DNA from 4 places in the Sporosarcina sp. 179-K 3D1 HS genome. Region 1 is predicted to be linked to each of the others. Evidence: riboswitches for the same ligand, from Rfam matches in the RefSeq annotation. Region 1 holds a riboswitch; each other region holds the start of a gene.
The links. Region 1 has a riboswitch for thiamine pyrophosphate ahead of AB1K83_RS17785 (thiamine phosphate synthase). Riboswitches for the same ligand answer to the same signal wherever they lie in the genome.

Region 1 (2,199 bases):
TCTTTAAGTTTCATATCGCTGCGTGTGATGATATGATCGATTAATCCGTATTCTTTGGCACGTTCCGCTGTCATGAAATTGTCGCGGTCCGTGTCGCGCGCAATCACTTCGACCGGCTGGCCTGTACGCTCGGAAAGGATCGTGTTCAATTTCTCGCGTAGGAACAAAATGCGTTTCGCAGCGATTTCGATTTCAGTCGCCTGCCCTTGTGCACCACCGAGTGGTTGGTGAATCATGACTTCCGCATTCGGCAAAGCATAGCGCTTTCCTTTTGTCCCGGCTGTCAGAAGGAAGGATCCCATGGACGCTGCCATACCGATACAAATCGTCTGAATGTCCGGCTTGATGAATTGCATCGTATCGTAGATGGCCATCCCTGCTGTAATACTTCCGCCTGGGCTGTTAATATAGATGGAGACGTCTTTTTCCGGATCTTCCGCTTCCAAGAATAGAAGCTGTGCGACAATGGAGTTCGCCACATTATCGTCAATGGCGCTTCCCAACATGATGATCCGGTCTTTTAATAAGCGGGAATAAATGTCGTAGGCACGTTCTCCCCGGTTCGTCTGCTCAATTACTGTAGGTATTAGATTCATTCCATTTCCTCCTTCAAAGTGGATAAGTGATCGGCCTGCTGAAACAGGATGCCGTTTCAACTGTACCTTTATCATACCTATTATGGTCAATAAAGGTCAAATATAACGCTCTCAGCAAAACCCGGCTGAATCAAAGGAAAAACAAAAAAAGTATTGCATTCCTGACTCATCAATTGTATAATGAAATTTGTCTGCTACAGAGTGTAGCGTTTTACATTGCCCTCGTGGTGCAACGGATAGCACGCAAGATTCCGGTTCTTGAAATGTGGGTTCGATTCCTGCCGAGGGCGTTTTATATTTTTGATTGAAATCCACATAAGTGGGTTTTTTTATTTTCTCTGCCAGTCTTTTTATTTCGGCATATGTAATCTATAATCCTCTTTTTCCAACCGACTTCTTACTATCTTCTGTTAGTATAGCCTAACTTTCCACCGTTAAACTTCCTGAGACCCCCCTTCCCTTCCAATGAAATCCATGCTATGGTAAAAGCGTCAACAAAATTGAATACATATTTTGACCATTAGGGGAATCCTTGAAAAGGACTGAGAGACGAGTACAACTCCGATACCCTTATTACCTGAACAGGTTTGGACCTGCGGAGGGAAGTGGCTTATTTTCGGCGCATCTTTGTACATAGCGGATGACCTCCAGACCACTTACCCTTCCAGGGAAGTGGTCTTTTTTGTATGGAGGGAGGTGGAGGTTTGAAACTGATTGCCGTCACCAATGACCGGCTTCCTGTTCACGAACTGGCGGACGTTCTTCTAGCAATCCAACATTCCGTCGATGCCGTCATTTTACGGGAGAAATCCAAAAGTGCTCAAGAATTGGTTCAGCTGATCGAACACATGGACAATTCCGGATTTGACCGGAGGAAATTGATTGTCCACGGACGGATGGATATAGCTCTTGTCTGCGGGATCGAACGAGTCCAAATACCGGGGCACGGCATCCCCTCTCCCTTGTTGAAAAGCCGGTTCCCCCAAATTTCCTTCGGCAAATCGGTCCACTCGACCAAAGAAGCGATCGTGGCCAGTCAGGAGGGGGTGGATTGGGTCCTTTACGGTCATTTATATGACACCCGTTCGAAGGAGGGGCTTCCGGCTCGCGGCACAGCGGAATTGAAAGAAATCGTCACCGCTTTGTCCATTCCGGTCTATGCGATTGGCGGGATCCAGCCTAGCCATCTCCCAGAATTGGCCCGGTCGGGAGTCGCCGGTGTCGCGATCATGTCTTCTATTTTTGATAGTGATCATCCATTGCAAGCTGTCCGGGAATACCGGCGGGAGCTTGAATGAAATGAGGAGGCGTTGTGAGTTGAAGAATATCGAAGTAAACGGAATGGAACGTTCGATTCCAAAAGAGGTGGGGGATGTCCAGCAGTTGCTGCACCATTTAGGACTCGACAACCGTATTTTGATTGTGGAATTGAATAGACAGATTTTGAATAAAGAGGCTTATGATCACCCGATTCAAGACCGGGATCAGATTGAAATCATCCACTTTGTAGGAGGCGGTTAAACATGTTGCAGATCGGAAATAAAACCTTCTCGTCCCGCTTATTGCTCGGGACAGGAAAATATCCTTCTTTTGAAATCCAAAA
Region 2 (2,199 bases), on a different contig from region 1:
ACATTCGGATTGGTCACCCATTTGTCTGCCAAGAAAGTCGTATACCGAAACTTCCAACGATCCACCTTGTTCCGGGGTTCCTTCTCTTGGATAGGCAGCAGCAATTGACTCGGAGGATCAATTTCCTTCGTTATCCAAAACTGTTCCACTTCGGCTTCCTCTTTTGTAGCAAACGGATTCAAGCTACCAAACACTTGAGATACGATGGATTTACTGACATTCAACTGTTCTTCGGACTGTGCCAATGGACGCTCCGCATGAATGGAGTAGGTGGAAGGTTCATCTAATGAGATATCCCGGTCGATATAACGATTCCTTCTTACCGTTTCTACATAAACTCCGTTGCGTAAAATATGATATTCTTCAATATCTTTTATCTTCTCCCATGACAATGCGATTTGCGTCTTGGCAACGATGGTTGTCATGACGATGGATTGAAGTGGATTCTCCTTATTCTTTTCCTCCGCGAACGCTGACGTTTGAAGGACGATGACATCGACCACTTCCCCGTTTTCCAGCCGTTCGATCGTGTACGTATAGAGTTTTGCATGGGTGAAATCCCCATCACTGAATTCGGCCACCGTCCCTTCGTACAGATGTGTCCCATCTTTATACACACGATACAGTCCGCCGACGTCATTCCATGTGAATGAAATCAGGTCCGCCTCGTGCAAGACTGTCTTAATCTCAAATAGTGGCTGCATAGATGCGAAGCCTCCTTTATCCTCCATGTTTGCTTGTTTTCAAAGAGACTAAACCTGGTCAGGCATCTTATTATGAATTCCCTCCTTGCCATCGCTTGAAACTATGTTATAGTGGGGGTGAAAACAAATTTCATGTATCGCCACTAGGGGAGTCCCGTAGAAGGACTGAGACGCGTATGGATATGCGGACCCTTGGAACCTGATCTGGTTGAAGCCAGCGGAGGGAAGTGGAGTGGTAGTTTTGATTATTCCATTTTTCAACACGCCCGCTTCCTGATCCGATCAGGAAGCGTTTTTTATTTCCAACAAAGGAGTGGATCCTCATGTCAAATTCAACAGAACCTCTTTTACAAAAATTACGGGAGGAGCAGCCTCTCGTTCACTGCATTACGAATATTGTCGTGGCCAACTTCCAGGCGAATGGCTTGCTTGCTTTGGGCGCTTCCCCTGTGATGGCGGACGCGGTCGAAGAGGCGGCAGAAATTGCGTCAATCTCCTCTTGTACCGTCCTTAATATCGGTACGTTGAAGGCGGTGACGGTCGAGGCGATGATCCTTGCAGGCAAGAGTGCCAATGAGCACGGAAAGCCGGTCATCTTGGACCCGGTCGGAGCTGGAGCGACTGCGTTCCGCAAGGATTCCGTACTGCGTATTTTGAAAGAAGTCGATGTCACGCTCATCCGTTGCAATGCCGGAGAAATTGCAGCCATCGCAGGGGCTGATTGGCAATCCAAAGGCGTGGATTCCGGAGAGGGTGAAGCTGACGTTGTGAAATTGGCAAAACAAGTCGCCGCCACTCACCATTGCCTCGTTGCAGTATCCGGGGAGGTCGATATTGTCACGGACGGACAGGACGTCTTGTCCATTACAGGAGGACACCCACTCATGACGCGCGTAACTGGTGTCGGTTGCCTATTAAGCTCGGTCGTAGGTGCTTTCTTAGCAGTGGCTAATGAAAAGCGGTTGGAGGCGGCCGCCACCGCATTGACTTTTTATAAACAAGTCGGGGAACAAGCGGCAGCGACGGCTACCGGCCCGGGGGATTTTGCAGTTTATTTCCTAAATGGCTTATCTTCACTAGAAAATACAATTGAGAATTTCATTCCACAAGGAGGTGTCTCATCATGACAGCAGTAGCGTTAACGATTGCAGGTTCGGATAGCGGAGGCGGTGCCGGCATCCAAGCCGACCTGAAGACATTCCAGGAATTGGATGTATTCGGCACATCCGCACTGACCGCCCTCACGGCGCAGAACACGCTCGGTGTGCATGGCGTCTATCCGATTGAAGTCGGTGGTGTCATTGCTCAGGTGAAAGCGGTCTTGGACGACTTTACCGTCGGTGCGGTGAAAACGGGCATGCTCTTTTCGGCTGACATCATTACAGCAGTCGCACAGGCATTGCAGATGTATGGACCACCTGCATTGGTCATCGACCCCGTCATGATCGCAAAGGGAGGCGCCTCCCTCTTGCAGCAGGAAGCTGTGCTAGCGTTG
Region 3 (2,199 bases), on a different contig from region 1:
AAGTTGTCGCCTCCATAGTAATCCTCCCTTACAACTAAAATCATTTCAGTCATAAGTATCTAACGAAAGCAACTTTTGATACGCAATGTTGGAGGCAAAACTTAATGGGGAATACAAGGTGGACGTTACGAGGGTGGGTGTAAACGTTGAGAAGTTGGGTTTGGAGCGTTTAGAAGTTTAAGTGAAACGTTATGGAGCCTGCTGTCAGCTAGGAAAGGACAACGGCTATTATCGCAAAATTTGCTTTGTATACCAAGACAAAAGGGTAACCACCCTCCGCTAACTGGCAAGTAAGCAGGGTGGTTACCATTTGGTGAAATTCATCAATTACCCATAATAATAGAGGATCAGTTCATCACCAAGCCGCCATCGACGATCAAATTCTGTCCCGTGACGGAACGGCTCCAAGGGGAGGCGAAGAAGAGGACCGCGTCTGCTAGTTCAGCCGGTGTGGTGACTTCGCCAAGAGGGGTGTTCTCCTTAATGATGTCAAACACAAAATCGGGTGTGGCCGCACTGGCGTCCGTTTTCAATAATAACCCGCCGGAGACCATGTTGACGTTGATGCCTTTTGGGCCGAGCTCTTTCGCCATATTGCGGGTCATCGACAGAAGGGCGGCCTTGCTCGTATTGTAGTCGTGGTACGGTACGACGGGATGTTGGAATAGGTTGGTTCCGATATTGATAATACGACCGAATTTATTTTTCACCATATCCGTTCGGCCTGCTTGCCATGTATTGAGTGTCGCCTTGACACTGCCTTCGAATTGTCCGGCGAAATCGCTCCACTCAATCGTGTCCAACTGCTTCCGATCGTCTCCGTTGAATGAAAAGTTGACAAGGGCATTGTTGACGATCGTTGTAATCGCTTGGCCGAAATGTTCTTTTGCCTGTTGGAATAATTGCTTCACATCTTCCGCGTTGCGCACGTCCGCTTGGATTGGAAGGGCATTATCCCCAATCTCAGCTGCGACCGCATTTGCCTTGTCTTCACTGGAAAAATAGTTGACGACCACTTTTGCACCTTCCCGCCCGAATGCCTTTGCAATTTCGGCTCCCAACCCCCGGCCTGCTCCTGTTACCAAAACGACTTGATCTTTCAATTCCATTTCATTCATCTCCCCATTCAATTTTTACATAAAAAAAGAGACCACTGGAGAAGTGATCTGCATCTACATAAACGTATCCGCCACTTCCCTCCGCCGGTTTAACCCGGATCAGGTTCTAAGGGTCGGAGTTGTCTCCTCTCAGCCGAATGGCGCCCCCAGTGATCTGTTTCCTATTGTCTTCGGAGTTAGTGTACCATACTTGGGTTAATGGTGACAGTCGCCCGTGTAATCGGAAACTTAGGGATAATTCGGAATGGTTGCTAGGTTGTGGGGTTGTCGCCTTTTTCACCACTTTCTGTTTTATTATATTTTTTTCAGGAATTGAGTTACCATGTTAGTAGGGGAAAAACTAAGGGTGGAGAGAGGAGCTTATTATGGCTGAGATTGCATTTCCAAAAGACGCCATGCGTGTACTAAAAGAGACGAGCCGTACATTTTACATCCCGATCACTTTTTTACAAAAGGAATTAAAATATTCGGTTGCCTCTGCTTACTTGATATTCCGTGCAATTGATGAAATTGAAGATCATGCCGACTTGGACAATGTCGTTAAATATGAAATTTTGCAGCAAGTCAGCGAATTATTTGAACGACCTTTTAATAACGAAGAGTATTTCCGGATTCTGGAGCCGGTAAAATCAATCATGCCTGACGTGACCATTCGTTTGGAAGAGTGGCTGCAAGCTTGCCCAATGGATGTTCGGCCGATTGTCGCGGACGCTGCCCGTGAAATGGCATGGGGCATGGCCAAATGGTCAAAGGCCAACTGGAACATCCGTACACGTGAAGATTTGGATGACTATACATATTACGTCGCAGGACTTGTGGGCGTCATGCTTTCGGATCTTTGGGCGCACTATGCCGATGAAAAAACCGACCGTGACCTTGCCATTGGTTATGGGCGCGGGCTTCAAGCCGTCAATATTTTGCGTAATGAGGAAGAGGATTTGGGGGAACGTGGGGTCAGTTTTGTGCCCGATGGCTGGACGCGCGCGGAACTATTTGAATACGCGGAAGAAAACTTGGCAAAAGCGGATGAATATATGAAGTCCCTTCATAAGAAAAGCATTTTGTTATTCTGCCGTCTCCC
Region 4 (2,199 bases), on a different contig from region 1:
GCTGATTTCGGCTTCCGCGGAGACGCTTGTTCTTTTTCCATGACTAACCTCCTTGCTTTGCTTTAGTTTATGTGCGTTTTCATTATTTGGTGTTTGAGGTAAGGGTGGTGAGGGGGCATTTTCGGGCTCAAGGGAGAAGCTGTTGTGGCGCGGGGTAACTCTCATGGCAATCAGGCGAACTGTAAGGGCTATTCCCGAAACTGTCAGGGCGCAGGGAAACTCTCGTGGCAATTGATCCAACTGTAGTAGGAGTATTTGGTAATCAAGTAAATAAATGCCCAAAAACAGCTCCACAGAGAATCGTCTCATTAGGAGCTGTTCGTTCTACACCATTTTCAATAATGCCTCTTCCCCGCTCATCCCTTTGCGTATCCCAAGCCGTTCCGCTTCGATCGTGACCGATTCAAGCGGCGCTTTCAACAATTGTTCGATTGTTTTAACCCCCACCGCACGGCCCGCAATGATTTGGCGATCGATCAGCAGGGTGTTGAGCAGTTCCACGTCGAGTGCGCCGCACATAATATAGCCCACGTCGTTTGAAACTGTCAGCAACGTGGTTTTCGGTAGACGGACCGTCGTGGCGGTGAACGCGTGGCCGTCCAGGAATATCGGTGTCAATGAAACCATTTCCTCTGCCTCCTCCCCTCCTATGTATATGAACCGGCACCTGGTTGCGTGACGGAGATTCCCTTTGATACCCCAAGGATTTCCATAGGCGCAGTTGACCTTCCAATCCATCTATGTTTATAATGGGGCAATCCAACTTCATAAGATTCACCGCTAGGGGTGCTCGCACAGAGCTGAGAGAGGCATTGGCCTTAACCCTTATAACTTGAACCGGATCATGCCGGCGTAAGGAAGAGGTGTTGAGCAGTTACATTCTGCCGGTCTGTGTCCGGTTGTGCTTTCGAATGTCTTTCATCCACTTCTTCTTCAAGAGGTGGATTTTTATTTTGGGCAAATAGAAAGGGGATATCAGACATGAAGTTCACAGACCGTTTGCACGAGAAGACGTTGCCGATATGGAGGCAGAATCACGCACATCCGTTTGTCCGAGGAATCGGAGACGGCACGTTGGATCCGGATAAGTTCCGTTTTTATATGGTGCAGGACTATTTATATTTGATAGATTATGCGAAAGTGTTTGCGATCGGGGCAGTGAAGGCGACTGATTTACAGACGATGGGACGATTCGCTTCTTTACTGGATGGGACCCTGAATACGGAGATGGAACTGCATAGAAGTTATGCCAAACGATTCGGCATTTCCGAGGAAGAGCTGGAGTCGGCACAGCCTTCGCCAATCGTGCTCGCGTACACCCATTACATGCTGCATGTCTGCCAGAACGGCACCGTGGCGGAAGTCGTCGCGGCACTGCTGCCATGCGCTTGGAGCTATTGGGAGATCGGGAAAGAGCTAAGCGCCATTCCGGGGGCAGCGGATCATCCGTTGTACGGAGATTGGATCCGCATGTACGCTTCCGAAGAATTCGGTGAACTGGCGTCTTGGTGCATCGAACTGATGGATCAGTATGCGGAAGGCAAACCGGAGCATGAGTTGCAAAGGCTGGAGGAAATTTTCTTGAACACGACTCGTTTTGAATACATGTTCTGGGACATGGCGAATTCGAAACAGATGTGGCCAGGAGCCGAAAACCACCATGCTCAAGTTTGATGGTGTGTCATACAGTTATGATGGTCAGACCAACATCCTGGATCGCTTGAGCTTTCAAGTATATCCAGAGGAATTCATCTCGATTGTCGGGGCGAGCGGTTCAGGGAAAAGCACGCTATTCCGACTCGCGACAGGGCTGGCATCTCCATCAGCGGGCCGGATCGTTTTCAATGGAAAAATAGACGAGCCGCTTCTCGGAAATGTCGGCTATATGCCGCAACAAGATTTGTTGTTGCCATGGCGTACCATTATTGAAAATGCTTGCCTTCCGCTTGAAGTGAAGGGAATGAAAAAACGGGCCGCCCGGGAACGGGTTGTGCCTTTATTGGATCAGTTCGGCCTTGGGGGAACGGGTGAAAAATATCCCGCAGAATTATCAGGCGGCATGAAGCAGCGGGTCGCCTTTTTGCGAGCCGTTCTCTCCGGAAGTCCGCTACTATTACTAGATGAGCCGTTTTCCGCCCTCGATGCGATTACTCGCCTGTCGATGCAGGAATGGCTGCTCCGGCAATGGGACCTTCAGAA

Region 2: it holds a riboswitch for thiamine pyrophosphate, as region 1 does, so the genes downstream of both, thiM (hydroxyethylthiazole kinase) here and AB1K83_RS17785 (thiamine phosphate synthase) in region 1, are expected to answer to the same signal.
Region 3: it holds a riboswitch for thiamine pyrophosphate, as region 1 does, so the genes downstream of both, AB1K83_RS11025 (3-oxoacyl-ACP reductase) here and AB1K83_RS17785 (thiamine phosphate synthase) in region 1, are expected to answer to the same signal.
Region 4: it holds a riboswitch for thiamine pyrophosphate, as region 1 does, so the genes downstream of both, tenA (thiaminase II) here and AB1K83_RS17785 (thiamine phosphate synthase) in region 1, are expected to answer to the same signal.

Annotation. Positions count from the first base shown of each region.
Region 1 covers NZ_JBFEGI010000021.1:20,408-22,606, forward strand. Annotated here, with positions in the region: gene clpP (ATP-dependent Clp endopeptidase proteolytic subunit ClpP) at 1-596, opposite strand, end outside; tRNA gene AB1K83_RS17780 (tRNA-Arg) at 815-886, shown strand; TPP riboswitch at 1,109-1,217, shown strand; gene AB1K83_RS17785 (thiamine phosphate synthase) at 1,301-1,894, shown strand; gene thiS (sulfur carrier protein ThiS) at 1,914-2,117, shown strand; gene AB1K83_RS17795 (thiazole synthase) at 2,120-2,199, shown strand, end outside.
Region 2 covers NZ_JBFEGI010000007.1:5,499-7,697, reverse strand. Annotated here, with positions in the region: gene AB1K83_RS10440 (DUF3238 domain-containing protein) at 1-704, opposite strand, end outside; TPP riboswitch at 840-947, shown strand; gene thiM (hydroxyethylthiazole kinase) at 1,028-1,831, shown strand; gene thiD (bifunctional hydroxymethylpyrimidine kinase/phosphomethylpyrimidine kinase) at 1,828-2,199, shown strand, end outside.
Region 3 covers NZ_JBFEGI010000007.1:112,840-115,038, forward strand. Annotated here, with positions in the region: gene AB1K83_RS11020 (MFS transporter) at 1-16, opposite strand, end outside; gene AB1K83_RS11025 (3-oxoacyl-ACP reductase) at 348-1,109, opposite strand; TPP riboswitch at 1,178-1,276, opposite strand; gene AB1K83_RS11030 (squalene/phytoene synthase family protein) at 1,484-2,199, shown strand, end outside.
Region 4 covers NZ_JBFEGI010000001.1:72,494-74,692, forward strand. Annotated here, with positions in the region: gene AB1K83_RS00350 (hypothetical protein) at 1-41, opposite strand, end outside; gene AB1K83_RS00355 (YunC family protein) at 325-627, opposite strand; TPP riboswitch at 773-876, shown strand; gene tenA (thiaminase II) at 982-1,674, shown strand; gene AB1K83_RS00365 (ABC transporter ATP-binding protein) at 1,661-2,199, shown strand, end outside.